Regions from separate parts of the Streptomyces roseifaciens genome, predicted to be linked through region 2. Evidence: riboswitches for the same ligand, from Rfam matches in the RefSeq annotation. Region 2 holds a riboswitch; each other region holds the start of a gene.

Region 1 (6,992 bases), on a different contig from region 2:
GAACTCGCGCTCCTGCAGGTCGACGTAGGCGGTCATGCCGTGCTCCGCGTAGCCGCGGGCGAGGTCGAACATGCCGTGGTTGAGGGAGTGGAAGCCGGCCAGGGTGATGAACTGGAAGCGGTAGCCCATCGCCCCGAGCTCGCGCTGGAACTTGGCGATCTGGTCGTCGTCCAGGGCCGCCTTCCAGTTGAACGAGGGCGAGCAGTTGTAGGCCAGCATCTTGCCGGGGAAGCGGGCGTGGAGGGCCTCGGCGAACTCGCGGGCCTGGGCCAGGTCCGGGGTGCCGGTCTCGACCCAGATGAGGTCGGCGTAGGGGGCGTAGGCCAGGCCGCGGGCGATCACGGGCGCCATGCCGTTCTCGACCCGGTGGAAGCCCTCCGCCGTGCGCTCGCCCGTGCAGAACCGTGCGTCGAGCTCGTCGACGTCGCTGGTGAGGAGGGTGGCGGCGAGGGCGTCGGTGCGGGCCACGATCAGGGTGGGGACGTCGGCGATGTCGGCGGCGAGGCGGGCCGCGTTGAGGGTGCGGATGTGCTGGGCGGTGGGGACGAGGACCTTGCCGCCGAGGTGGCCGCACTTCTTCTCGGAGGCGAGCTGGTCCTCGTAGTGGATGCCGGCCGCACCGGCCGCGATCATCGCCTTGGTGAGCTCGAAGGCGTTCAGGGGGCCGCCGAAGCCGGCCTCGGCGTCGGCGACGACCGGCGCGAGCCAGTCGACGGCCGTGTCGGTGCCCTCGGCGGTGGCTATCTGGTCGGCGCGCAGCAGGGCGTTGTTGATGCGCCGCACCACCTGCGGCACCGAGTTGGCGGGGTAGAGGCTCTGGTCGGGGTAGGTGTGCCCGGCCTGGTTGGCGTCGGCGGCGACCTGCCAGCCGGACAGGTAGATCGCCTGCAGGCCGGCCCGCACCATCTGCACGGCCTGGCCGCCCGTGAGGGCGCCGAGCGCGTGGATGTAGTCGCGCTCGTGCAGCTGCCGCCACAGGCGCTCGGCGCCGCGGCGGGCCAGCGTGTGCTCCTCGCGGACGCTGCCGGACAGCTGGACGACGTCCTCCGCGCTGTAGGTGCGCTCGATGCCCTTCCAGCGGGGGTCCGTTGCCCACCGCTGTGCGAGTGCTTCCGCCGCCGTCTGTGCCTGCGCCATGATCGTCTCCCGGTGTCGCGCTCCGGACCGTGTCCTGGACCGCGTCGAAGTTCTGTCGATACTGCGAAGTTCTGTCAATCCTGCGAAGGGAAGCCGCTCCCCCTGGAACGTCATGGCCCGCCGTGCCTCGCCCGGGTGCGCAAAGGCTTGCCCGCCGTGGTTCCGGCTGAGTTCCGCCTTGGCTCCGGCTGGGTTCCGTCGGGCCGCATCACGACTCTGGCAGTGGCACTGCGTGCCATCAAGCGTGGCCTTCTGCCAAGTGTTGCGAATCTTCTCCGCACGTTCCGCCAAGTCTGCGAAGGTTCAATTCCCAAGGTTCAATTCCCATCGCATCCCATCGGAACGCGGACAGGAGTCGACGGTGAGCAAGACGTATGCGGGAGCCCGGCTGCGCAGGCTGCGCGAGGAACGGCGGCTCAGCCAGGCCGAGTTCGCCCGCGTCCTGGCCATATCCCCGAGCTACCTGAACCAGATGGAGCACGACTCCCGGCCGCTGACCGTCCCCGTCCTGCTGCGCCTGACCGAGGCGTTCGGCATCGACCCCGCCTTCTTCTCCGAGACCGGCACCACCCGCGTCCTCGCCGACCTGCGGGAAGCACTCGCCGACGAGATCGCCGGCGCCCGGGTCTCCCCGTCGGACCTGTCCGAACTCGCCTCCCGCCTGCCCGCGGTCGCCGCCGTCCTGATCGATCTCGGCCGCCGCAACCAGGCCCTGACCGAGCGCCTGGCGGAGGCCGCGGACGGCCGGGGCGGGAGCGGCGGCACCGGCCCGGCCTCACCCCGCTCCCCCCACGAGGAGATCCGGGAGTTCTTCTACCGCCGCCAGAACTACCTCCACGACCTCGACATCGCCGCCGAGGAGCTGGCCGCCGGCCTCGGCGTCCGCCCCGGCGGAGTGCTCCCGGCCCTGACCGCGCGCCTCACGCAGCGGCACGCCGTACAGCTCGTCGCGGACTCCGGCCGCCTGCACCACTACGATCCGCAGCGCCGGACCCTGCACCTCTCCGGCCGGCTCCGCCCCGGCCAGCGGGCCTTCCGGATGGCCACGCAGCTGGCCCTGCTGGAGTTCGCCGGGGAGCTGTCCGCGCTCGCCTCGCAGGACTACGACGAGGGCTCCACCACGTGGTCGCTCGCGCGGATCGGCATCGCCAACTACGTGGCCGCCGCGCTGATCCTGCCGTACGGCACCTTCCACGCGACGGCCGAGGAGCTGCGCTACGACGTCGAACGGCTCACCGACCACTTCGGCGTCGGCTACGAGACCGTCTGCCACCGGCTCAGCACGCTCCAGCGGCCGCGGCTGCGGGGCGTGCCCTTCTCGTTCGTCCGGGTCGACCGCGCCGGCAACATGTCCAAGCGCCAGTCCGCGACCGGCTTCCACTTCTCCCGCGCGGGCGGCACCTGCCCGCTGTGGAACGTCTACGAGGCCTTCGCCGCCCCGGGCCGCATCCACGTGCAGATCGCCGCCATGCCGGACGGGCAGCGCTACTTGTGGACCGCCCGCACCGTCACCCGCCAGCGCGGCGGCTGGGGCGAGCCCGGCAAGACCTTCGCCATCGGGCTCGGCTGCGAGATCCGGCACGCCTCCCGGCTCGTCTACTCCGACGGCCTCGACCTCGGCAACGCCTCCGCCGCCACGCCCATCGGCATGGGCTGCCGCATCTGCGAACGCCTCGACTGCCCGCAGCGGGCCGTACCCCCGCTCGGCCGCCCCCTGGCGATCGACGAGAACAGCAGCACGTTCGTGCCGTACCCGGTGGCGGACAAGTGATCACGCCGGGGGTGGACTTACTAGGACGTCCAACTATATGTTCGTGACCAAGGCCCGCGGTGCAGGGAAGCCGGTGTGATTCCGGCACGGTCCCGCCACTGTGACCGGGGAGTGTGCCGTCGACAGCACGCCACTGACGAGATGCGTCATTCGTCGGGAAGGCTGGCGGCGCGCGGTGATCCGGGAGTCAGGATACCGGCCGCGGGGTGTTCCGTGTTGTCCACGAGGATGGAGCAGACACGCATGGCACCGGTCCGTACTCACGACCCTGGTGATCCGGCGGAGCGCGCACACCTGTCCGCGCACCCGTAGCTCCCGGCGGAGCCGCGAAGCCCCATGCCCATCCCCGGATCTCACCTGACCTGACGAGAGCAGGCTTCCATGGTCCGTGAACTGACACATTTCATCGGCGGCAAGCACACCCCCGGAACGTCGGGGCTCTTCGCCGACGTGTACGACCCCAACACCGGCGCCGTGCAGGCCCGGGTGCCCCTGGCCGGGCGCGAGGACACCGCGGCCGCGATCGCCGACGCGGCGGCCTCGCAGCCGGAGTGGGGCGAGTGGAACCCGCAGCGCCGGGCCCGCGTCCTGCTGAGGTTCCTGCAGCTGGTCGAGGGCGAACGGGAGACCCTCGCCCGCCTGTTGTCGGCCGAGCACGGCAAGACGATCGCCGACGCCCACGGCGACATCCAGCGCGGCCTGGAGGTCGTCGAGTTCGCCGCCGGAATCCCGCACCTGCTCAAGGGCGAGTTCACGGACAACGCGGGCACGGGCATCGACGTCCACTCGCTGCGCGGCCCCCTCGGCGTCACCGCCGGCATCACCCCCTTCAACTTCCCCGCGATGATCCCGCTGTGGAAGGCCGCGCCCGCGATCGCCTGCGGGAACGCCTTCGTCCTCAAGCCCTCCGAGCGCGACCCGTCCGTACCGCTGCGGCTCGCGGAGCTCTTCCTCGAAGCGGGCCTGCCCCCGGGCGTGTTCAACGTGGTCAACGGCGGCAAGGAGGCCGTCGAGACCCTGCTGGAGGACCCCAGGGTCCAGGCCGTCGGCTTCGTCGGATCCACGCCGATCGCGGCGCACATCTACGCCACCGCGGCCGCCCGCGGCAAGCGCGCCCAGTGCTTCGGCGGTGCCAAGAACCACATGATCGTGATGCCGGACGCCGACCTCGACCAGGCCGCGGACGCCCTGATCGGCGCCGGGTACGGGTCGGCGGGCGAGCGCTGCATGGCGATCTCCGTGGCCGTCCCCGTCGGCGAGGAGACCGCCGACGCCCTGGTCGCCAAGCTCAAGGAGCGCATCGGCGCGCTGCGCATCGGCCGCTCCGACGACCCGGACGCCGACTTCGGCCCGCTGGTGAGCCGGGACGCCCTCGACCGCGTGCGCCGCTACGTGGACATCGGCACCACGGAGGGCGCCGAACTGGTCGTCGACGGGCGCGGCTTCGTCCTGCCCGGCCACGAGAACGGCTTCTTCGCCGGGGCCACGCTCTTCGACCGCGTCTCCACCGGCATGCGGATCTACCGGGAGGAGATCTTCGGACCGGTGCTCTGCGTCGTCCGCGCCGCCGGCTACGAGGAGGCCCTGCGGCTGCCCAGCGAGCACCCGTACGGCAACGGCGTGGCGATCTTCACCCGGGACGGGGACACCGCCCGGGACTTCACCCGGCGGGTGAACACCGGCATGGTCGGCGTCAACGTGCCCATCCCCGTACCGGTGGCGTACCACACCTTCGGCGGCTGGAAGCGCTCCGGCTTCGGCGACCTCAACCAGCACGGGCCGGACGCGATCCGCTTCTACACCCGTACCAAGACCGTCACCTCGCGCTGGCCCTCCGGGGTCAAGGAGGGCGCGAGCTTCACCATCCCCACGATGCGATGACGGCGATGACCGGCACCATGCTCTCCGGCGAGCAGCTCGCGATCGCCGAGACGACGCTCGACTTCGCCGAGGAACACCTCGCCCCGCACGCCGTCGCCTGGGACCAGGGCAAGCACTTCCCCGTCGACGTCCTGCGCAAGGGCGCGGACCTGGGGCTCGGCGGCGTCTACGTCCGCGAGTCCTCCGGGGGCTCCGGACTGACCCGCTCCGACGGCGTCGTCGTCTTCGAGACCCTGGCCACCGGCTGCCCCTCGATCGCCGGCTACCTCTCCATCCACAACATGGTCGCCTGGATGATCGACCGCTACGGCGACGAGGCCCAGCGCGCCCGCCTGCTCCCGGCGTTGTGCTCCATGGACTTCCTGGGCAGCTACTGCCTCACCGAACCGGGCGCCGGATCCGACGCGGCCGCACTGCGCACGCGCGCCCGGCGCGACGGCGACCACTACGTCCTCACGGGCGTCAAGCAGTTCATCTCCGGCGCCGGCACCTCGCAGGTCTACATCGTCATGGCCCGCACCGGCGAGCCCGGGCCCCGGGGCGTCACGGCCTTCGTCGTCGAACGCGACGACCCCGGGCTGTCCTTCGGCCCCGACGAGAAGAAGATGGGCTGGAACGCCCAGCCCACCCGCCAGGTGGTCCTCGACGGCGTGCGCATCCCGGCCGGCCGCCGGCTCGGCGCCGAGGGCGACGGCTTCCGCATCGCCATGCACGGGCTCAACGGCGGCCGGCTCGGCATCGCCGCCTGCTCCCTCGGCGGGGCGCAGAGCGCGCTCCACCGCAGCCTGGCGTACCTCGCGGACCGCGAGGCGTTCGGGGCCCCGCTGCTCGACGCGCAGGCCCTGCAGTTCAGGCTCGCCGACATGGCGACCGAGCTGGCGGCCGCCAGGGCGCTCGTCCGCCAGGCGGCGGACGCCCTGGACCAGGGCCTCCCGCAGGCCGCACAGCTGTGCGCGATGGCCAAGCGGTTCGCCACCGACACCGGCTACGCGGTGGCCGACAGCGCCCTCCAGCTGCACGGCGGCTACGGCTACCTCAGCGAATACGGCATCGAGAAGATCGTCCGCGATCTCAGGGTGCACCGGATCCTGGAAGGAACGAACGAGATCATGCGCCTGATCGTGGCCCGCGGACTCACGGAGGCCGTGCGATGACGGCGGACGGCACCGACAGCGTCCTGCTGCGCACCGAGGGGCGCGCGGCGTACGTCACCCTCAACCGCCCGAAGGCCCTCAACGCCCTCACCCACTCCATGGTGCGCTGCATCGACGAGGCCCTGGCCGAATGGGAGAAGGACCCCGCCGTCGAGACGGTGGTCGTCACCGGGGCGGGCGAGCGGGGGCTGTGCGCGGGCGGCGACATCCGGTCCATCCACGAGGACGCGCGTACCGGAGGGTCGGCGTCGGCGGACTTCTGGCGGGACGAGTACCGGCTCAACGCCCTGATCGCCCGCTACCCCAAGCCGTACGTGGCCGTCATGGACGGCATCGTCATGGGCGGCGGGGTCGGCGTCTCCGCGCACGGCAGCGTGCGGATCGTCACCGAGCGCTCGCGCGTGGCCATGCCCGAGACGGGCATCGGCTTCGTCCCCGACGTCGGCGGCACGTACCTGCTCGGGCTGGCCCCCGGCGAGCTGGGCACCCATCTGGCCCTGACCGGTGCGGTGGTGGGTGCGGCGGACGCCTTGTTGTGCGGGCTTGCGGACCACTACGTCCCGTCGGAGCTGCTGCCCGAACTGGTCGCAGGCCTGGCTCAGGCCCCCGTGCACGACGTCCTCGCCGCGCACGTCCGTCAGGCGCCGCCCGGCGTGCTGGACGCCCAGAGGCAGTGGATCGACCGCTGCTACGCGGCCGACACGGTGGAGGAGATCGTGGACCGGCTGCAGGGCAGCGGCGTCCCCGAAGCCCGGGAAGCCGCCGGCACGCTCGCCGCCAAGTCGCCCACCGCCCTGAAGGTCACCCTGGCCGCCCTGCGCCGTGCACGGGAGCTCGGGCCCCTGGAGCGGGTCCTGGAGCAGGAGTACCGCGTCTCCTGCGCCGCGCTGGTCTCGCCGGACCTCGTCGAGGGCATCCGGGCCCAGGTGATCGACAAGGACCGCAGCCCCCGGTGGTCCCCCGCCACGCTCGCCGAGGTGAGCGCAGCGGACGTGGCCCGGTTCTTCGCACCGCTCGGCGGGCGGGAGCTCCGCCTCGCCGCCGGTGAC
Region 2 (6,992 bases):
AGCCGCTCTTCGGCTACGCCGGAATGGTCGGCGCGACCATCGCCATCACCATGCTCTCGGCCAGCGTGTGGGCGCACCACATGTTCGCGACCGGCGCCGTCCTGCTGCCGTTCTTCTCGCTGATGTCCTTCCTGATCGCCGTCCCCACGGGAGTGAAGTTCTTCAACTGGATCGGCACCATGTGGCGCGGCAGCGTCTCCTTCGAGACCCCCATGCTGTGGGCGGTCGGCTTCCTCGTCACCTTCCTGCTCGGCGGGCTCAGCGGCGTCCTCATCGCCTCCCCGCCGCTCGACTTCCACGTCACCGACTCGTACTTCGTCGTCGCGCACCTGCATTACGTCCTCTTCGGCACGGTCGTCTTCGCCATGTTCGGCGGCTTCTACTTCTGGTGGCCCAAATGGACGGGGCGGATGCTCGACGAGCGCCTCGGCAGGATCCACTTCTTCACCCTCTTCGCCGGCTTCCAGATCACCTTCCTGGTACAGCACTGGCTCGGCGAGGAGGGCATGCCCCGGCGCTACGCCGACTACCTGGCCGCCGACGGATTCACCCTCATGAACACGGTCTCCTCCATCGGGTCGTTCCTGCTCGGCATCTCGACCCTGCCGTTCCTCTACAACGTGTGGCACACCGCCCGCCACGCGCCGAAGGTGACCGTGGACGACCCCTGGGGCTTCGGCCGGTCCCTGGAGTGGGCCACCAGCTGCCCGCCGCCGCGCCACAACTTCCACGCCCTGCCGCGGGTGCGGTCCGATTCCCCCGCCTTCGACCTGCACCACCCCGAAGCCCTGGAGGCGGCGGAGACGAGGAGCATCCCGAAGTGAAGACAGAGGCGGTCCTCTTCGCCGGCGTCGCCGGCTTCTTCCTCGCCACCGGAGCCGTCTACGTCTGGCTCTCCGGCCGTGAGCCCGCGGGGACCGCGGCGCTGGCGGTCTCCTTCGTCATGGCGTCGCTGATGGCGTTCTTCTTCGCCATGAACTACCGCCGCCGGGGCGCCCGGCCGGAGGACCGGAAGAAGGCCGACATCGCCGAGCGGGCGGGCCCCCTGGACTTCTTCCCGCCGCGCAGCGCCTACCCGGCCCTGACCGCCCTGGGCGCCGCCCTCTCGGCGCTGGGCATCGTCTTCGGCCTGTGGCTGTTCCTCATCGGCTTCGGCGTCCTGGCCGCGGGCGTGGGCGGGATGTCCTTCCAGTACGTCCAGCGCGACTAGGCGGAGCCGGCCGAGGCCGCCGGGCCGGCGGAGCGGCTACGTGCCCCGCTCGGCCGGCGCGTTCGGTCCCGCGGGCGGGGCCGGTTCGCCGGGCTCGACCGGGGCGGCGGTGCGTTCCTCGATCGCCCGCCGCTGCTCGGGCGTCACCGGGATCTCGACGCGGTCGCGGTAGTACCAGGAGCTCAGGGCCAGCCGCAGCCGCTGTCTGCGGGGCAGCTCCCCCGCGGGGGCCGCGAGCGGCCGCGGGATCTCACGCACCATCAGGCGGTAGCCGCGGGCGGCGGACAGCGGCTTGTGGCCCTCGCCGAGCCCGCCCTGGACGTCCTGCTCGACGTTCCCGCTCTCGTGGCCCTCGGTCAGCAGCGTGCGGTCGTGGGCCTGCAGGGCCAGACAGATCCGCCGGGTGGCCCAGAAGGCCAGCACCGGACCGGCGACCACCGCGATGCGGAAGATCCAGGTCAGGGTGTTGACGGAGACCCGGAAGGAGAACGCGATCACGTCGTTCCCGCCGGCGGCCAGCAGCACGGCGTAGAAGACGATGCCGGCCACTCCCAGGGCGGTCCGGGCGGGCTGGTTGCGGGGGCGGTCGCTCAGGTGGTGCTCGGTGCGGTCGCCCGACACCCATTTCTCGATGAAGGGGTACAGGTAGAGGGCCGTGAACAGCACGCCCGGCAGGACGACCGCAGGGATGAGCACGTTCCACATGAAGGTGTGCCCCCACAGCACGTTCTCCCACGGGGGCATGACGCGCAGGGCCCCCTCCAGGAACCCCACGTACCAGTCGGGCTGGGCGTCCGTCGCCACCTGGTCGGCGCGGTAGGGGCCGTAGGCCCACACGGGGTTGACCTGCGCGAGCGCGCCGAGCGCGGTCAGCAGGCCGAACAGCATCAGGAACAGCCCCGAGGACTTGGTGGCGAACTGGGGGAACATGGGCGTCCCGACCGCGTTGCGGTTGGTCCGGCCGCGCTCCGCCCAGTGGGTGTGCTTGAGGTAGACCACCAGGAGCAGGTGCACGGTGATCAGGGCGATCAGCACGCCGGGCACGAAGAGCACGTGCACGACGTACAGCCGGGGCATGATCACGTGTCCCGGGAACGGCCCGCGCCAGATGAACGAGCTCAGGTACGTGCCCACGACGGGGATCGACAGCACGATCGTGTGCGCCGTCCGCAGCCCGGTCCCGGACAGCAGGTCGTCGGGCAGCGAGTAGCCGGCGAACCCTTCGAGGAGCGCGAGGACGAAGAGCGTCAGCCCCACGATCCAGTTGACCTCCCGGGGCCTGCGGAAGGCGCCCGTGAAGAACACCCGCAGCATGTGCACGGCGATCGCGGCCACGAAGATCAGCGCGGCCCAGTGGTGGACCTGCCGCATGAGCAGCCCGCCGCGCACCTCGAAGCTCAGGTCGAGCGTCGAGAGGTAGGCCTGCGACATCCGCAGCCCCCGCAGCGGCTCGTAGGGCCCGTCGTACACGCTCTGCGTCATGCCCGGATCGAAGAAGAGCGTGAGGTAGGAGCCGGTGAGCACCAGGACGACGAAGCTGTAGAGGGCGAGCTCCCCCAGCAGGTACGACCAGTGGTCGGGGAACGCCTTGCGCAGCAGGGCCTTGGCCGCCTCGGCGGCCGGCAGGCGCCGGTCCAGCGCCACGAAGCCGGTCAGGGCCGCCTCCCGGACCTTCTCTTTCACCCGTCACGCTCCCTGTCGGATCCGGCTCCGGCACCCGCTTCCGCGCGCGGGACCGCGGCTGATGGGTAACCGGCGCGCCGGGAGCTCAACCGCGTGATCGCCGGGTGTCACCCGGAGCGCGCGGGCAGGAGGGGGCGGACGCCGGGTCGTCCGGCGTCCGCCCCCTCCCGTCACCTCACCGTCAGGAGGCCTGGCCGGGGATCTCGGCCCGCACCGTGCGGGCCGCCGTGACCAGGTTCTCCAGGGCCGCCCGGACCTCGGTCCAGCCGCGGGTCTTCAGGCCGCAGTCGGGGTTGACCCACAGGCGCTCGCCGGGGATCGCCTCCAGGCCCTTGCGCAGCAGCGCCGCCGCCTCGTCCGCCCCCGGGACGCGCGGGGAGTGGATGTCGTAGACGCCCGGGCCGACCTCGCGCGGGTAGCCGGCGACGGCCAGCTCCGCGGCGACCTGCATGTGCGAGCGGGCGGCCTCCAGGCTGATGACGTCGGCGTCGAGGTCGTCGATGGCCTGGAGGACGTCGCCGAACTCCGCGTAGCACATGTGCGTGTGGATCTGGGTGTCCGGCCGGACGCCGCTGGTGGACAGGCGGAACGACTCGGTCGCCCACGCGAGGTACCCGGCGTGGTCGGCTGCGCGCAGCGGCAGCGTCTCGCGCAGGGCGGGCTCGTCCACCTGGATCACCGACGTCCCGGCGGCCTCCAGGTCGTTCACCTCGTCGCGCAGGGCGAGGGCCACCTGGCGGGCGGTCTCGCCGAGCGGCTGGTCGTCGCGGACGAACGACCAGGCGAGCATGGTGACCGGGCCGGTCAGCATGCCCTTGACCGGGCGGCCCGCCACCGACTGGGCGAAGCGGGTCCAGCGCACGGTCATCGGCTCGGGGCGGGAGATGTCGCCGGCGAGGATCGGCGGGCGGACGTAGCGCGTGCCGTACGACTGGACCCAGCCGTGCTGCGTGGCCAGATAGCCCGTCAGCTGCTCGGCGAAGTACTGCACCATGTCGTTGCGCTCGGGCTCGCCGTGCACCAGGACGTCGATGCCGGCCTTCTCCTGGAAGGAGATGACCTCGCGGATCTCGGCCTCGATGCGCCGCTCGTACGCGGCCTCGTCGATCCGCCCGGCGCGCAGGTCGGCGCGGGCGGTGCGCAGCTCCGTCGTCTGCGGGAAGGAGCCGATGGTGGTGGTCGGCAGCAGCGGCAGGCCGAGGTGGGCGCGCTGCGCGGCCGCCCGCCGGGCGTACGGCTGCGAGCGGCGGCCGTCGGCGTCGGTGACGGCCGCGGCGCGGGGGGGGCGCGGGGGGGGGGGGGGGCGGGGGGGGGGGCGGAGCCGGCGCGGGAGGCCAGGTCGGCGCGGTTGGCGGCCAGTTCGGCCGCGATGGTGTCGGTGCCCTGCGCCAAGCCGCGGGCCAGGGTGACGACCTCATCGCGGCCGAACTGGCCGCCAACCGCGCCGACCTGGCCTCCCGCGCCGGCTCCGCCCCCCCCCCCGCCCCCCCCCCCCCCCGCGCCCCCCCCGCGCCGCGGCCGTCACCGACGCCGACGGCCGGGTCACGGGTGATGGCCGAGCCGGCGCGGGAGGCCAGGTCGGCGCGGTTGGCGGCCAGTTCGGCCGCGATGGTGTCGGTGCCCTGCGCCAAGCCGCGGGCCAGGGTGACGACCTCGGCGGTCTTCTGCCGGGCGAAGGCGAGCCAGCGGACGATCTGCGGGTCGATGTCCCGCTCGGCCGCCGCGTCCAGCGGGACGTGCAGCAGGGAGCAGGAGGAGGAGACGTCGACCCGGTCGGCGAGGCCGAGGAGGGTGCCGAGGGTGGACAGGGACTTCTCGAAGTCGTTGATCCACACGTTGCGGCCGTTGACGACGCCGGCCACCAGGCGCTTGCCGGGCAGTCCGCCGGCGGCCGCGAGGTCGTCGAGGTTGGCGGCGGCGGGCCCGGTGAAGTCCAGGGCAAGGCCTTCGACGGGGGCCTTGGCGAGGACGGGCAGGGCCTCGCCGAGCCGGTCGAAGTAGGAGGCGACGAGCAGCTGGGGCCGGTCGGCGACGCCGCCCAGGTCGCGGTAGGCGCGGCCGGCGGCGTTCAGCTCGGCGGGGGAGCGGTCCTGGACCAGGGCGGGCTCGTCGAGCTGCACCCAGGCGGCCCCTGCGGCCCGCAGGTCGGCGAGCACCTCGGCGTACACCGGCAGCAGCCGGTCGAGGAGGGTGAGCGGTTCGAAGTCGGCGGCGACGCCGGGCGCGGCCTTGGCCAGCAGCAGGTACGTGACGGGGCCGACGAGGACCGGACGGGGGGTCAGGCCGAGCGCGAGGGCCTCCTTCACCTCGGCGACCTGCTTGGCGGAGTCCGCGGTGAAGACCGTGTCGGGACCGAGCTCGGGGACCAGGTAGTGGTAGTTGGTGTCGAACCACTTGGTCATTTCCAGCGGCGCCACGTCCTGGGTGCCGCGGGCCATGGCGAAGTAGCCGTCGAGGGAGTCGGCTTCGACGGCCGCGCGGTGCCGCGCGGGGATCGCGCCGACCATGACGCTGGTGTCCAGGACGTGGTCGTAGAGCGAGAAGTCGCCCGTGGGCACTTCGTGAACGCCGGCGTCGGCCAGCTGCTGCCAGTTGGTGCGGCGCAGTGCGGCGGCCGTGTCCCGGAGGTCGCCGGCGGTGACGCGGCCCTTCCAGTACCCCTCGATCGCCTTCTTCAGTTCACGGTTGCGGCCCTGACGGGGGTAGCCGTACACGGTGGCCTGGGCTGCCGCGGCTGCGGACTTGCTGGTCACGGAACTCTCCTTCGCGAGCGTGCGTGCGTCCATGACCCCGGGGGACGGGCGGAAGGCGCGAAGGAACGACGGAACCGGGCGGGTTGCTGCCGGAACGCGGTCGCGTGTGCGCCGCCGTCCGTGCCCGCCTGATGTGCGCCGACCCGCCCTCGAGGTCACCGGGATCTCCGTGCGCTCGGCAGCGCACGGGCAGTCGGCAGGTCTTCGGACTCGCGGGCACGCCGTGTGGCACCTACTGGCCGTCGCTTCCCGGATCCGTACGGATCCAGTGCGTATGACGGCGGTCGTTCCCGCTCACCGCTGCGGGGCAGTCCCGGATTCCCACCGGGTTCCCTCTTACGACGCGCCTGCCTGGCGAGCAGGGCGAACCAGCTGCACCGTCACCATATGGTGCCGGACGGGCCCACGGACAGACCTGTTCGAATACCGGACTGTGGCGTCGGACACGCGATGCGCGAACGGACGTTCCTCAGGAGGCTGTTCGCGTGTCCAGTCGCAGGCGCAGCTCCATCTCGTGCTCGCCGGAGACGTGCCCCCGGTGCTCGACGGCGAAGGCCCGTTCGAGCTCCTCCTTGACCTGGCGGACGGGATCCGCCGCGCCGAAGAGGTCGGCGGTCACCGCGCCCGAAAGAGGCGTCCCCTCCGGCTGCACCGCGTCGCCGCCGGTGCGCGTCCGGGTGTCGACGCTCATGCACCAGATCATGGGGCCGGCGCCGGGGGCGCCGGGCCCGGTCTCGCTGCGCGGCGGCCCGGCCTCGGGGAAGACGGCCTCGAGGACGCCGAAGACGGCACCCGCGTCCTGGTGGCCGCAGTCCGTCAGATGCACGCTGACGTGGTCCGCACTCTCCCGGGCATCCGTCACTGCTCCTCCTTCGCCGTCCTGGCCGTGTTCGGGGTCCGCCGCCGCGCGGGGGAGGCCCTGCCTCGACCGTACGGCGCGCCCGGGTGCTCTGGCGCGGGCTGTGCGACCATCCGGGCCAGGTACCCGGCTCCCGCACGAAGATGCAGCGTCCGATTCAACGTCCTCACCCGAACGGTGGAATGCGCCGAAAGTAATTGACTGATTACGCTTAGTGCATGAACCTGTGGAGTCCTGCGCCGCTGCCGTGGCGGCCCGCCGTGCGGGCCGCGGTCGCCGTGCTGGTCTCCGTCCTCCTGCTGTTCTCCGGAGGGAGCGGCACGGTCTACGCCCTGGGCCCCCAGGAGGAGAGCTCCGTCTCCGTGGAGTTCGCCGCCACCGACGACTGCGTCGCGGACGCCCGTTCGTCCCGCTCCTCGGCCTCGCCCTCCAGGCGCTCCTGCCTTCCGCCCTTCCGGGCGTCCGCCTCGCCGGCCGCCCCGCTCCG
Region 3 (6,992 bases), on a different contig from region 2:
GAAGTGGTCCGACGTCAGCTCGAAGGCGCCCGAGGGGTAGGTGAAGGCCCGGTCGGGGCTGAAGTGGGTGAAGGCGGCGAGGATCACCAGCACGACGGAGGCGATCATCACGCACCACAGCACGACCGTGATCCGTGCGATGTTCTCGACGCGCCGCCACAGCACCAGCACGATCAGCGCGATGACGGCCAGTCCGGTCACGTCGCCCTGCATCTGGCCCATGTCCGGCCACAGATAGCCCAGGTACTGCACGAAGCCGATGACCCCGGTGGACATGCCCAGCGGGATGAAGAGCATCGCCGTCCACACGAACAGGAACGGCATCAGCTTCCCGGTGCGGTACTGGAAGGCCTGGCGCAGATAGACGTAGCTGCCGCCGGCGCCGGGCAGCGAGGCGCCGAGCTCGGCCCAGATCAGCCCGTCGGCCAGGGCCAGCACCGCGCCCGCGACGAAGCCGATGACGGCCTGCGGGCCGCCGAAGGCCGCGACCATGAGGGGGATGGTGACGAAGGGGCCGATGCCGCACATCTGGCTCATGTTGATGGCGGTGGCCTGGAACAGTCCGATGCGGCGCACGAAGCCGACGCGCTCGTCCGGCGGTGGATCCGTCTCTGCCATTGAGGTCGGCCCTTTCTCGCGCCGGACGGGGTCCGGCTGACCTGATTGTCCGTCCAATGCACTGGTAGCACCGGCGTGTCGCAACCGTCCACCGTTCCGACACGCCGGTACTGCCGACCGGCCGACCGGGTAGGTTCCGTTCGCAACGGCAGTGACCGAAGGGGTGGGAGATGTCGGCAGGGCGGATAGCGGTCGTGGGCGGGTCCATCGCGGGGTGCGCGGCGGCGCTCGCCGCGGCGCGGGCGGGCGCCGGCGAGGTCGTGGTGTACGAGCGGGCGGCCGGCGGGCTGCAGGACCGGGGCGTGGGCCTGGCCGTCCACGACCGGCGGTACGCGGAGCTGGAGGCGGCCGGATACCTGGACCCGGCCATTCCGTGGGTGCGGCTGACCTCGCGCCCCTGGATCGTCCGGGACGCGGGCAGCCGGGCCGGGCGGCGGGTGGGCGCACTGCCGTTCGGGTTCCGTTCGTACAACTGGGGGTCGCTCTGGAGCGAGCTGCGTGCGCGCGTGCCGTCCTCCGTCGCCTACGAGCGCGGCACCGCGGTCGAGCGGGTGGTGCCCGGGCCGGACGGCGCCGTCCTGCAGCTGGCCGGGGGCCGGGAGGAGCGCTTCGACCTCGTGGTCGGCGCCGACGGCTACCGCTCGGCCGTGCGGGCCGCAACGCGGGCCGCGACCGTGCCCCGTTACTCCGGATACGTGGCGTGGCGCGGCGCGCTCCCCGAGGCGGACCTGCCGGGGCCTGCGGAGGCGTGGGCGCGCGACGAGGCCGCCACCGTCGCCTTCCCGGGCGGCCACATGATCGTCTACCGCATCCCCGGCCCCGGCGGCACCGGCACCAGCGCCAACTGGGTCTTCTACTGCGTTCCCGACGACCCCGCCCACACCTTGTCCCTGGAGGCCGCGGCCGGCCTCCCGCCGAGCCGCGTGCCCGACGGGCTGACGGCGCAGCACCGCGCCGTCGTGGACGCGCACTTCCCGCCGTACTGGCAGGAGCTCGTCCGGCGCACCCCGAAGGACGCCACCTACGTCCAACCCGTTCATGACCTGTGCGTGCCGCGCTACGGGGAGGGCCGGCTCGTGCTCGTGGGGGACGCGGCGGCGGTCGCCCGGCCGCATTCGGGCAGCGGGGCCGTCAAGGCGCTGCAGGACGCCACGGTGCTGGAGCACTGCCTGGCGTCGGCCGGGAGCTGGGCCGGGGCCGTGGCCGCGTACGACGCCGCGCGGGCGCCGGCCGGCCGCGCGATCGTCGATCTCGGCCGCAGACTGGGCCGGGCGCAGGTGCAGGCCACGCCCGCCTGGGCCGCGCTGGACCAGGGCGCGCTGGAGGACTGGTGGCGGCAGGCGGCCGACGGCGGGCGGGACTTCGGCGGGCGGTCGCTCGGGGAGCGGGGCGGGGAGCCGCGCCGGTAGCGGCGGCCGGAGCAGGAGGACGCCGCCGAGCGCCACCGTCGATTGCGAGAGGTTTGCAACTGCAGAACCTGTGCACAACCGCTAGGGTGGCCCGGCCGTGGTGTTCGGGAAGACCGGTGACGGGCCTTCGTGGTCCCAGTCCGGAGCGGCCCTCGCCACTGTGATCGGGGAGTGACCGTCCCGTTCCGCGCGCTCCCAGGGCGCGCGGAGCCACTGGCCGCAGCCGGCTGCCGGGAAGGCGGGGACGGGCGCGAACGGACCCGTAAGCCAGGAGACCGGCCACGGCATCTCGCAAATGGTCCACGAGGTGCTGGAGCGTTCAACCCAAGATGTCCCTTCCCGCTGATTCCCCTGGTTCCCCCGGTCCCGCGCCCGCCTTCCGCTGGCGCCGCGAGGACACCGTGCGGACCGCCGGTCTGCTGGCCGTCATAGCCGCCCTGCACGTCGTCGCGTTCGGCGTGCTCTACCTGCTCGTCGTCCCCAACCACTACACCGTCGGCTCGAAGGTCTACGGGGTCGGGCTCGGCATCACCGCCTACACCCTCGGCATGCGGCACGCCTTCGACGCCGACCACATCGCCGCCATCGACAACACCACCCGCAAGCTCATGGCGGACGGCAAGCGCCCGGTCTCCGTCGGCTTCTGGTTCGCGCTCGGCCACTCCAGCGTCGTCGTCGCGATGGCCGCCCTGGTGGCCGGCGGCACCCAGCTCGCCGGGCGGCTGATGGACGAGGAGTCCACGGCCCACCAGACCCTGGGCGTCGTCGGCACGACGGTCTCCGGCGGCTTCCTCTACCTCATCGCCGCGCTCAACCTCGTCGCCCTCGCCGGCATCCTGCGCATCTTCCGCGCCATGCGCGAGGGCCGCTACGACGAGAAGGAGCTGGAGCAGCACCTGGACTCGCGCGGCTTCATGAACCGCATCCTCGGCCGCTTCACCCGCTCCATCACCCGGCCGGGGCAGATGTACCCCCTGGGCTTCCTCTTCGGGCTCGGCTTCGACACCGCCACCGAGGTCACGCTGATGGTGATGGCGGGCAGCGGCGCTGCCGCGGGCCTGCCCTGGTACGCGATCGTGTGCCTGCCGCTGCTGTTCGCCGCGGGCATGAGCCTGTTCGACACGCTCGACGGCACGTTCATGAACTTCGCCTACCAGTGGGCGTTCTCCAACCCGGTCCGCAAGGTCTACTACAACCTCACGATCACCGGCCTGTCCATCGCCGTCGCCTTCCTCATCGGCACCATCGAACTGGTCGGCGTCCTGCACGAGAAGCTGGGGCTGGACGACGCGGTGACCGGCTGGATCGCCGGCCTGAACCTCGACAACGTGGGCTTCGTCATCGTCGGCCTGTTCGTGGTGGTGTGGGCGGCGGCCCTCGGCTACTGGCGCTTCGGCAAGGTCGAACAGCGCTGGGCGGCCCGCACGCAGGCCGCGGCCGAGAGCTGACGCCGGCGGGCCCGGTCCCGGCGGGGCCGGGCCCGTACCCGATCGCGGCACCGGGCCTGACCGCGGGGCCGTAGCCGATCGCGGGACCGGACCGGCTCAGACGGCGCGGGCGGGCGCCTCCTCGGCCTCCTCCCGCGCCGCCGGGACGAGGTGCGCCTGCCCGGCGAGGATCACCAGGGCGCCCACGGCGAGCCCGGCGACCCCGCACGACGCGGCCCACGTGGGCCCGGCCGTCTCCAGCACCGTGCCGACGACGGCCGACCCCAGCGCCACGCCCGCCGTCATCAGGGTCACCAGCCAGGCGAACGCCTCGGTGACGGTGCCCGCCGGGGCGAGCTCGCCCACCAGCACGAACACGACGGTGAGCACGGGCGCGAGGAACAGGCCGGTGAGGATCATCAGGCCGGCCATGAGCGGCGGCGCGGGCAGCAGGCACAGCAGCCCGTACCCGGCCGTGAGCCCCAGCATCAGCAGCAGCGTCCGGCGCGGCGGCGCCACCCGCCAGTGGCGCACGGCCCCGTAGGCCAGCCCGCCGATCAGCGCGCCGAGGGCGTTGAGCGCGAGGAGCGTGGGGGCGCCGCCGGGCAGCCGGTGGTCCTCCGCGTAGTGGACGACGAGGACGTTGAGCGTGCCGATGGCGACGCCCGCGCCCGTGAGGCCCGTGAGCAGCACGACCAGGCCGCGGCTGCGCAGCGGGCCGAGCCGGTCGCCGGAGCGGGCGGGCGCCTTCCAGACCCGGGCGGGCGGGGCGGTGGCGACGACGAGCACTCCGGCGATGCCCAGGAGCGCACCGGCCCACAGCGCCGCCCCGGGCGAGGCGACGGCCACGCCGCCGGCCACCACCAGGGGCCCGCCGACGAAGACCAGTTCCTGCGAGGCGGAGTCCAGGGCGTAGGCCGCCTCCAGCTTCCCGGGCGCGACGATGTCCGGCCACAGGGCCCGCAGGCACGGCTCCAGCGGCGGCGTCGCCGCTCCGGCGAGCGCGACTCCGGCCAGGACGGCCGTGCGGCTGCCGGGCGCGATCGCCACGACCGCGAAGCCCACGGCCGCCACGAGGGCCGTGGGCAGCAGGACGAGCGGCTGGCCCGCCCGGTCCACGAGACGGCCCAGCAGCGGGCCGCCGATCGCGGAGGCGATGGCGAACACCCCCACGGCCACGCCCACGAACCCGTACGAAGCCCCCGCCTGACGGAGGGCCAGCGGCACGGCGACCGAAGCCATCGCGCTCGGCAGCCGCCCGACGAGGGTCCCCAGGAGCAGCCTGGTCACGTGGGGGCCGCGCAGCAGGTCCGCGTAGCTCATGGGGAATCCTCGCCGCTCGTCGACTCCCTCGGCCACTGGGTGGCCATGTCCGGCGTTGCCGCTCGCGTGGGTGAGATCACGAGGGAATGGTTATACGTAACACGTCGGCCGTCAAGGGATTTCCGGCAGGCCCGGACCCTGGCAGCGCAGATCCCCGCCGGGCACCGTGCCGTCCACCAGATAGGCGGCCACGGCGTCGTCCACGCACGCGTTGCCCCGGCTGGCGAAGACGCCGTGCGAGTAGTCGTTCTCCAGCGTGACCAGCCTGGATCCGGGCAGCACGCGCTGCATGGCCCGGGCGCCCTCGACCGGGGTGACGGGGTCGTGCTGCGAAGCGACGAGCAGGACCGGGGGAGCGGCCGGGCTGCCGAGGCGCGTGCGGCTGTGCGGGCGGTGGTGCCAGTACGCGCAGGCCGACGCCTCGATGCCGGTCAGGACGGGCAGCGGGTCGAGGCGGCGCAGCCGGCGGAGGTCGGCGACGACCCGCCCGGGTGCGGGACCGGGGCCGTCGGCGCACTTCACGGTGCGGTTGGCGGCCTCGTACGTACGGGAGTCCGGGCCGTCGAAGGGGGCCGCGGGGCGCAGGCCGCCGACCGTGCCGTCGCGCAGGTAGGTGCGCAGCCCGTCGCCGAGGGGCGCCCAGCGCTCGGTGCGGCCGAGCGCCCGGTAGACCGCGCGGTCGAACTCGGCGGGCCCGAAGCCGTCCACGGGCCGGGCCGCGAGCCCGGCCCGCACCCGCTCGTACGCCCCGCGGACCGCTCCCGCCGTGCTGCCGAGCCCGAACCGCTCGTGGTGGGCGGCCAGCCACTCCAGCAGGGTCGCGCGCTGCCGCAGCAGGGCCCCGGCCTGGCGGAGGTCGAAGGCGTACCAGTCCTCCGGGCCGACGACGCTGTCCAGCACCATCGGGCCCACGCGCTGCGGGAACAGGGCCGCGTAGGCCGCGCCGAGGTAGCTGCCGTAGGAGACGCCGAGGAATCCGGTGCGCCCCTCGCCGAGAGCCGCGCGGATGGCGTCCATGTCGCGGGCGGTCTCCTCCGTCGAAAGGTGCGGCAGGGCGGGCCCCGCGCCCGCCGCGCAGTCACCGGCGAGGCTGCGCAGGGAGGCGAGGTGCTCCCGCTCGGCGGAGCGGTCGCGCGGGACGGGGTCGGGTGCGGGCGCCGCGAAGAGGCCGCCCATCGCGCCGCAGTCCGCAGGGGCGCTGCGGCCGGTCCCGCGCGGGTCGAAGCCGACGACGTCGTACGCGCGCCGGACCCGCTCGGGCAGCTTGGCGCGCTTGGTGACGGCGTACGGCAGCCCGGAGCCGCCCGGCCCGCCGGGGTTGACGAGCAGCACCCCGCGGCGCTCGGCGGGGGTGCCGGTGGCGCGGACCCGCGAGACGGCTATGGACAGTTGCGGGCCGTCGGGCCGGGCGTGGTCGAGGGGCACGCTCAGCGTGCCGCACTCGACGCGGGCGGGCGGGGCGGGCGCCGGCACGGAGGCGGGGCACGGCCCGAAGGCGATCGCGGCGGCGGGCGGCGCGGCGGCCGTGGCGGCGGAGGGGGACAGGGCTGTCGCAGTGGCGGCGACGGCGCACAGGACGGCGGCCGGGCGGGTGGGACGGCGCATGGATCTCGCAATCGGCGGGGTGGGGGTGTGCAGGGGGGCGTACAGGGGTGTGCAGGGCTGGGGGTGCGCAAGGGCCGGCGGGGGCCGGGGGTGGCTGACGGTTCAGCAGATGACAATGACAACCATTGTCGATAGCGTGTGCGAGGTCAAGACGGGCCGTGCCGCCCCGAGGGCTCCCCCCGGCATGCCCGGGCACGCCCCCGGACCCCCATCGGGACCGCCGACTGCACTACCAAGAGGGAGAGTTGTGGGACACCTGCTGATGGTCGAGAGCTGGGTCGGATCGATGAGCAGACTGCTGCCACGGGCGATCCGCGAAGCCGGCCACGAATTCACCTTCCTCACCCGCGACCTCCATCACTACCTGCGCTCCGCGCCCGAGGGCACCGCCCACCCCCTGCTCTCCGCCCGCAACGTCGTCCAGGCCGACACCAACGACCCCGCCGCGCTGCTCCCGCACATCGAGCAGCTGCACGCCGCCCTGCGCTTCGACGGCGTCCTGACCTCCTGCGACTACTACCTCCCCACCGCCGCCCGCATCGCCGGCCGCCTCGGCCTGCCCGGCCCGCCCGTGCGCGCCGTCACCGACGCCTGCCGCAAGGACGCCACC
Region 4 (6,992 bases), on a different contig from region 2:
ACGGGTCGCGCAGCCGCTCCACCCGCAGCACCTCGTGCGCCTGCAGGAGGCCCGCCGCCAGGGGCGTGCGCCCGCCGGTCGGCAGCTTCTCCAGCCGTGCCGCGCCCGTGTCCACCGAGGACGTCGGCGGCAGCGCCACGTCCGCGCCGGCGCCCCGGAACGTCACCATGCCGATCTTGTCCCGGCGCTGGTACGCGTCCAGCAGCAGGGACAGCACCGCGCCCTTGACGGCGCCCATCCGCTTGCGGGCGGCCATGGAGCCGGAGGCGTCCACGACGAACAGCACGAGGTTGCCCTCGCGGCCCTCGCGCACCGCCTCCCGCAGGTCGTCGCGGCGGACGACGAGCCCGGCGCCGCTGCGCCCGCGCGCCCGCTGGTGCGGGGCGGCGGCCTGCACCGTGGCGGCCAGGTGGAGCTTGGACAGGGTGCCGCGGGGGCGGCGGGACCCGGTCGTCCGGCCGTGGGCCGTCCGGGCCCGCGAACGGCGGCCGTCGGCGCCCTCACCGAGACCGGGGACGTCGAACTTGCGGGTGCGGAAGGGGTCGGCCGCGGCGACGGCCGGGGCCTCGGGGGTCTCCCCGCGGGCGGGGGCGCCCTCGGGGGCGTCCGGGCCCTCCGGGGAGGCGGGCTCGGGGCCGGTGGACTCCGGCTCCTGGCGCTGCTGCGGGACGTCGGGGGTGCCGTCGGAGCCCGTGCCGTCCTGCGGGGGCTGCCCGCCGCCGTCGGGACCGCTGCCGTCGGGACCGCCGCCCTCGGGGCCGCCGTCGGGGCCGTCGTCGTCCGGGCCCTCGGGCTCCGGCTCCGGCTCCGGTTCGGGCTCCGGCTCGTCGTCCTCGAACCGGCCGAGGATCTCGTCGAGCTTGTCCTCGTCCAGGCCCGGCGCGTCGAAGGGGTTGCGCCGGCGCCGGTGCGGCAGCGACAGCAGCGCCGCCTGCCGTACGTCGGCCGTCGTCACGTCCGTGCGGCCCGCCCACGCGGCGAGTGCGGTCGCGGTGCGCGCGGTCACGATGTCCGCGCGCATGCCGTCCACCTCGAAGCCCGCGCACACGGCGGCGATGCGGCGCAGCGCGCCGTCGCCCAGGCGTACGGACGGCAGCAGCGCGCGGGCGGCGGCGATCCGCTCGCGCAGCGTCTCCTCCTCCGCCGCCCACTTCGCGGCGAAGGCGGCCGGGTCCTCGTCGTACGCCAGTCGGCGCCGGACGACCTCGACGCGCTCGTCGGGCTCGCGCGAGGCCGCGACCTCGACGGTCAGGCCGAAGCGGTCCAGGAGCTGGGGGCGCAGTTCGCCCTCTTCGGGGTTCATGGTGCCGACGAGGAGGAAGCGGGACGCGTGGCGTACGGAGACGCCTTCGCGCTCGACGTAGGCGGCGCCGGTGGCGGCCGCGTCGAGGAGGGCGTCGACCAGGTGGTCGCCCAGCAGGTTGACCTCGTCGACGTACAGCACGCCCCGGTGCGCGGCGGCCAGCAGGCCCGGCTCGAACGCCTTCACGCCCTCGCCCAGCGCGCGTTCGATGTCGAGCGCCCCCACGAGCCGGTCCTCGGAGGCGCCGACGGGCAGTTCGACCATGCGGGCGGCACGGGCGGCGTGCGCCGCCCCGTCCTCGTGCGGGCCGTCCGGGCAGCGGGCGTCGGGGGACGCCGGGTCGCACGAGAACCGGCATCCGGCGACGGCGTCGATCCACGGCAGCAGCGTGGACAGGGCGCGGACGGTCGTCGTCTTCGCCGTGCCCTTCTCACCCCGTACGAGCACCCCGCCGATGGACGGCGAGATGGCGTTGAGGAGCAGGCCCAGCCGCATGTCGTCCATGCCGACGACCGCGGTGAACGGGTAGGTGGCCGAGGCCGTCAACGGGTACCCCCTGTGTTGTCGTTCCGCGCGAGCGGAGCCGGTGCGCCCGGCGGTATGAACGGGACCCCCGGGGGAACCCCGTCCTCGATCAGCCGCAGCAGCGCGTCCGTGTCCGCGTGTTCCTCGATCAGATCGCCCAGCCGGTCCAGCTGTTCCTCCCGCAGCGCCGCGAAGCTCGTGTCCGGTGCCGGGACGAACGCCCGGCCCGCGGCTTCCGCGACGCGCCGCAGGAACGCCCGCCGGAAGCCGTCGCTCTCCAGCGAACCGTGCCAGTGCGTGCCCCACACGGCGCCCACGCGGCAGCCGTCGAGGAACGGCTCGTCGCCGCCCTGCACGTCGGCCACGCCGTGGTGGATCTCGTAGCCCTCGACGGGCTCGCCCAGGGCCGTGCCCACCGGCCGTGCCAGGGTCTTCTCCGCGTCGAAGCGGATGCGCACCGGCAGCAGGCCCAGCCCCTCGACGACGCCCGCCCGGGACTCCACCTCGTCCTCGATCCGCTCGCCCAGTACCTGGAAGCCGCCGCAGATGCCCAGGACCGGGCGGCCCTCGGCGGCGCGCCGGGCCAGCGCGTCCGCGAGCCCGCGCTCGCGCAGCCAGGCCAGCGCCCGTACCGTCCCGCGCGTCCCCGGCACGACCACCAGGTCCGCGTCGGCGAGCTCCTCGGGGCGGTCCACGAAGCGGACGACCACGCCCGGCTCGGCGGCCAGCGCGTCCACGTCCGTGAAGTTGGACATCAGCGGCACCGCGCACACCGCGACCCGCAGCACGTCCGCCCCGTGCGGCGGGGCCACCACCGACTCCCGTACGGCGCCGCGCAGCGAGACGCGCAGGCCGTCCTCCTCGTCGATGCCCAGGCCGTGCGCGAACGGCAGGACGCCGAACGTCCGCCGGCCCGTCAGCTCGTACAGCATGTCCAGGCCGGGCTCCAGCAGCGTCACGTCGCCCCGGAACTTGTTGACGACGTAACCCGCTATCAGCTCCTGGTCCTCGGGCGAGAGCAGGGCCGTCGTGCCGAAGAACGACGCGAAGACGCCGCCGCGGTCGATGTCGCCGACCACGACCACGGGCAGCCGGGCCGCCCGGGCGATGCCCATGTTGACGATGTCGCTGCGCCGCAGGTTGATCTCGGCCGGGCTGCCGGCGCCCTCGCAGATCACCGCGTCGTGCGTGCGCCGCAGCTCCTCCAGGCACTCCGTCACCGTGCCGAACAGCTGCTCCTGGCGGCCCGCGTGATAGCCGCGCGCGCTGAGCTCGCCCACCGGCTTGCCCATCAGCACGACCTGGCTGCTGCGGTCGCCGCCCGGTTTGAGCAGCACGGGGTTCATGAGGGCGCTCGGCTCCACGCGGGCCGCGGCCGCCTGCATGGCCTGGGCCCGGCCTATCTCCGCGCCCTCGCGCGTGACGAACGAGTTGAGCGACATGTTCTGCGCCTTGAACGGCGCGACCTTGACGCCCTTGCGGGACAGCCAGCGGCAGATGCCGGCCGTCACCACGCTCTTGCCCGCGTCCGAGGTGGTGCCGGCCACCAGCAGGCCCCCGCCCAGCGGGCCCGCGGGCCCGCTCCTGTCAGCCGTCACCGGCTCCTCCTCCGTGCGTACCGTGCGAAGTTTCCGACAGAGAGCCTGCCCACCACGGCCGTTCCCAGGGCCAGCAGGGACACCCGGCGCGAAAGGCGTACCGCGCGTTCGATGTCGTCCGTCGCCACCGGGCGGTTCTCCGCCCCCAGCACGGGACGGTGCTCGACGCGGCCCGCGTACGCGAGGGTGCCGCCGAGGCGCACGCCGAGGGCGCCGGCGAACGCGGCCTCCACGGGGCCCGCGTTGGGGCTGGGGTGACGGGACGCGTCCCGCCGGACCACCCGCCAGGCGCCGCGCGGATCCGGGCCCGCGAGGACGGCGAGGGCCGCGGTGAGGCGGGCGCCGGGCCAGCCGGCGACGTCGTCGAGACGGGCCGAGGCCCAGCCGAAGCGGCGGTATCGGGGCGACTTGTGGCCCACCATCGCGTCCAGCGTGTTCACCGCCCGGAAGCCCACCAGCCCCGGCACGCCCCCCAGGGCGCCCCACACCAGCGCGCCGACGACGGCGTCGGAGGTGTTCTCGGCCACGGACTCCACGACGGCGCGCGCGATCTGCTGCCCGTCCAGGGCCTGCGGGTCGCGCCCGCACAGGTGCGGCAGGCGCTCGCGGGCGACGTCCTCGTCGCCGGCGGCGAGCGCGCCGCCGATGGCGCGGGCCTCGCGGCCCAGGGAGGTGCCCCCGAGCACGGCCCAGGTGGCGGCGGCGGTCAGGGCGATGCCGGCGGGGCGGGAAGCGCGTGCGGCGCGCGCCAGCAGCGCGGCACCGGCGGCGGCGCCGCCCGCGCACAGCAGGGCGTGCACGGCGCCGTGGCCGCGGTGGTCGCGCCACAGGCGTTGCTCGACGGTCTGGGCGGCGCGGCCGAACGCGGCCACGGGGTGGCCGCGGCGGGGGTCGCCCAGGACGCGGTCACCGAGGAAGCCGAGGGCGGCGCCGCACGCGAAACCGATCGGATCGGCACGCATCGGCTCAGACCGCCGTCACGCCTCGGCGGGGGGAGGGAAGTGTGCGGGGCGTTCGGTGGCGGGCGCCGGGCATGACGATGTGTCCTCACTCAGGGTCCGCGCCCTGGCTCGACGTGACCGGCGACCAGAGTCTCCTGGCTCCCGGATCCGCGCCGCCCCGGCCTTCCGGCTCGCCGCCGTGGCATCGCGTGGGGGAGACGCTCCCCGGTGACAGTGGCGGGACCGCGCCGGATTCACACCGGCTTCCTCTGCTGTCGCCGTTTGGCTCCGGAAGTCCACCATGCGCCGCGGGCGCCGTCAACTCACCTCTGACCTGGCCCGACCCGACGTTCCCGGCTGCGCCGAGCAGACCGGGAGCAGAGCACCGCCGGGCTCCGCCGTGCTGGTTGCCCGCCGTTGCGGCGGATGTTGCGTGCGGCGGGCGCGAGGGCGAGGGCGGCCCCGGCCTTTGCCGCCCGGGCCGAGGCGGAATCTTGTGCCGCCGCCGCGGCGCGCAACCGTGACGCGCCTTCCCGGCGGTGCCGTGCCGCCTGCGACACCCGAAGGTGCCTGCAACCCCCGGAGGGGAAACGCAGCGGCCGGGACCCCCATGGGGGTCCCGGCCGTCGAAGCGGGTCGTGGCGGTTACACCACGATCAGGTAGATGCCGTAACCCACGGCCGCCGCGCACAGTGCGAAGCACGCGTACGCACCGGAGCGCCGCGCGAGCGCACCCGCACCCGCCGCCGAGCCCGCCGAGCTCCCCGCACGGGGAGACGTGCCGACGATGCCGAGGGTGAAGATGCCCACCAGGCCGACCGTCACCACGAGGCTGACGCCGAAGACCTGGCCGAGGGCTGCCCAGTCGATCTGCATGCTGTTTCTTCCTTAAGCCTTAGCTCGCCGTGGCGGCGGCAGGAGCCCGCCCGGCCTCGGGGGAGGGGGAGACCGCGGCGGCCAGGGGGCCGGCCGGCGGCGGGGCGACGGCCTGCAGGGCCGCGGTGACGACACCGGCCGGCTCGGCGTCGGTGCCGGCCTCGCTCGAGTCGAGGTCCTCGTGGGTGACCGGCTTGCGGCGCGAGGCCAGCCAGATCGCGCCGGAGACGGCCAGGCCGAGGACGGCGACGGCCGCGACGCCCCAGTCGCCCTGGTCGGCGAGGAGGGCGGCGCCACCGGCGACCAGGCCCGCGGCGGGCAGGGTCAGGCCCCAGGCCATGATCATGCGGCTTGCGGTCGACCAGCGGACGACGCCGCCCTTGCGGCCGAGGCCGGCGCCCATGATCGAGCCGGAGCAGACCTGGGTGGTGGAGAGGGCGAAGCCGATGTGCGAGGAGGCGAGGATCACGGTCGCGGCGCCGGTCTGCGCGGCGAAGCCCTGCGCGGGCTTGATGTCGGTGAGGCCCTTGCCGAGGGTCTGGATGATGCGCCAGCCGCCCAGGTACGTGCCGAGCGCGATGGCCAGGCCCGCGGAGACGATGACCCACATGGGCGGGTCGGCGTGCGGGGCGACGACGCCGCCGGCGACGAGGGCGAGGGTGATCACGCCCATGGTCTTCTGGGCGTCGTTGGTGCCGTGGGCGAGGGAGACCAGGGCGGCCGAGGCGATCTGGCCGGCGCGGTAGCCCTTGGCGGTCTCGCGCTCGTCGCGGCCCTTGGTGAGCCGGTAGGTGAGGCGGGTCGCGCACCAGGCGGCGATGCCGGCCACGAGCGGCGCGGCGACGGCCGGGATCAGCACCTTCATGACGACCTTGTCGGTGTTGACCGCGTCGAAGCCGACGGCGACGACCGTCGCACCGATCAGACCGCCGAAGAGGGCGTGCGAGGAGCTGGAGGGGAGCCCGGCGAGCCAGGTCAGCAGGTTCCAGACGATGGCGCCGACCAGACCGGCGAAGATCACTTCGGGTCTGATGCCGGCGGTCTCATCGATGATTCCCCCGGAGATGGTCTTGGCCACCTCGACGGACAGGAACGCCCCGACGAGGTTCAGGACCGCCGACATCGCCACCGCGGTCTTGGGCTTGAGAGCCCCGGTGGAGATGGTGGTGGCCATGGCGTTGGCCGTGTCGTGGAAGCCGTTCGTAAAGTCGAACACCAAGGCCGTGACGATCACGATCCCGATGAGAAGCGTGATGTGTTCCATTCACCCAGGCAATCAGCTCGATGGTCAGTACAGCGTGGACCGTAAAGACCCTGGGTGAACGGAAGGTGAACTGGGCCGGACCGATCAGTGACGCGAACCGGAGGTGGGGCACGAATGGCAGGACGGACGGAGGGACGGATGAGAGAGAGCGAACAGATCCGCCGGGCATGGGACGGCGTCGTCGCCACGGCCCGGCGCACCACGGCCGACGGCCTCGTGGTGGGCACCTCGGGCAACGTCTCCGCACGGGTCGGGGACGCCGTCGTCGTCACCCCGAGCGGCATCCCGTACGACCGGCTGACCCCGCGCGACCTGGTCGCCGTCGACCTGGAGGGCCGCCCGCTCCTGGGCGACCTGGCCCCCACCAGCGAGCTCCCCCTGCACCTCGCCGTCTACCGCGCCACCGGCGCCGCGGCCATCGTGCACACCCACGCCGTGCACGCCACGGCCGTCTCCACCCTCGTCGACGAGCTCCCGCTGATCCA

The links. Region 2 has a riboswitch for cobalamin ahead of AS857_RS42040 (5-methyltetrahydropteroyltriglutamate--homocysteine S-methyltransferase). Riboswitches for the same ligand answer to the same signal wherever they lie in the genome.
Region 1: linked by a shared signal. The riboswitch ahead of AS857_RS12585 (CoA-acylating methylmalonate-semialdehyde dehydrogenase) and the one ahead of AS857_RS42040 (5-methyltetrahydropteroyltriglutamate--homocysteine S-methyltransferase) in region 2 are both predicted to bind cobalamin.
Region 3: linked by a shared signal. The riboswitch ahead of nicT (Nickel transporter NicT) and the one ahead of AS857_RS42040 (5-methyltetrahydropteroyltriglutamate--homocysteine S-methyltransferase) in region 2 are both predicted to bind cobalamin.
Region 4: linked by a shared signal. The riboswitch ahead of AS857_RS21860 (cobalamin biosynthesis protein) and the one ahead of AS857_RS42040 (5-methyltetrahydropteroyltriglutamate--homocysteine S-methyltransferase) in region 2 are both predicted to bind cobalamin.

The regions. Positions count from the first base shown of each region.
Region 1 covers NZ_LNBE01000003.1:1,576,363-1,583,354, reverse strand. Annotated here, with positions in the region: gene aceA (isocitrate lyase) at 1-1,137, opposite strand, end outside; gene AS857_RS12590 (short-chain fatty acyl-CoA regulator family protein) at 1,499-2,908, shown strand; cobalamin riboswitch at 2,949-3,126, shown strand; gene AS857_RS12585 (CoA-acylating methylmalonate-semialdehyde dehydrogenase) at 3,290-4,789, shown strand; gene AS857_RS12580 (acyl-CoA dehydrogenase family protein) at 4,795-5,943, shown strand; gene AS857_RS12575 (enoyl-CoA hydratase/isomerase family protein) at 5,940-6,992, shown strand, end outside.
Region 2 covers NZ_LNBE01000002.1:583,745-590,736, forward strand. Annotated here, with positions in the region: gene ctaD (aa3-type cytochrome oxidase subunit I) at 1-824, shown strand, start outside; gene ctaF (aa3-type cytochrome oxidase subunit IV) at 821-1,210, shown strand; gene qcrB (cytochrome bc1 complex cytochrome b subunit) at 1,247-2,893, opposite strand; partial or broken gene metE (5-methyltetrahydropteroyltriglutamate--homocysteine S-methyltransferase) at 3,075-4,309, opposite strand; partial or broken gene AS857_RS42040 (5-methyltetrahydropteroyltriglutamate--homocysteine S-methyltransferase) at 4,426-5,646, opposite strand; cobalamin riboswitch at 5,825-6,035, opposite strand; gene AS857_RS04220 (hypothetical protein) at 6,116-6,508, opposite strand; gene AS857_RS04225 (hypothetical protein) at 6,724-6,992, shown strand, end outside.
Region 3 covers NZ_LNBE01000003.1:902,278-909,269, forward strand. Annotated here, with positions in the region: gene AS857_RS09780 (APC family permease) at 1-618, opposite strand, end outside; gene AS857_RS09785 (FAD binding domain-containing protein) at 789-2,027, shown strand; cobalamin riboswitch at 2,109-2,325, shown strand; gene nicT (Nickel transporter NicT) at 2,357-3,475, shown strand; gene AS857_RS09795 (MFS transporter) at 3,572-4,777, opposite strand; gene AS857_RS09800 (alpha/beta hydrolase) at 4,889-6,382, opposite strand; gene AS857_RS09805 (ATP-grasp domain-containing protein) at 6,630-6,992, shown strand, end outside.
Region 4 covers NZ_LNBE01000004.1:1,061,325-1,068,316, forward strand. Annotated here, with positions in the region: gene AS857_RS21850 (putative cobaltochelatase) at 1-1,807, opposite strand, end outside; gene AS857_RS21855 (cobyric acid synthase) at 1,846-3,393, opposite strand; gene AS857_RS21860 (cobalamin biosynthesis protein) at 3,423-4,388, opposite strand; cobalamin riboswitch at 4,517-4,636, opposite strand; gene AS857_RS21865 (hypothetical protein) at 5,013-5,243, opposite strand; gene AS857_RS21870 (inorganic phosphate transporter) at 5,263-6,507, opposite strand; gene AS857_RS21875 (class II aldolase/adducin family protein) at 6,646-6,992, shown strand, end outside.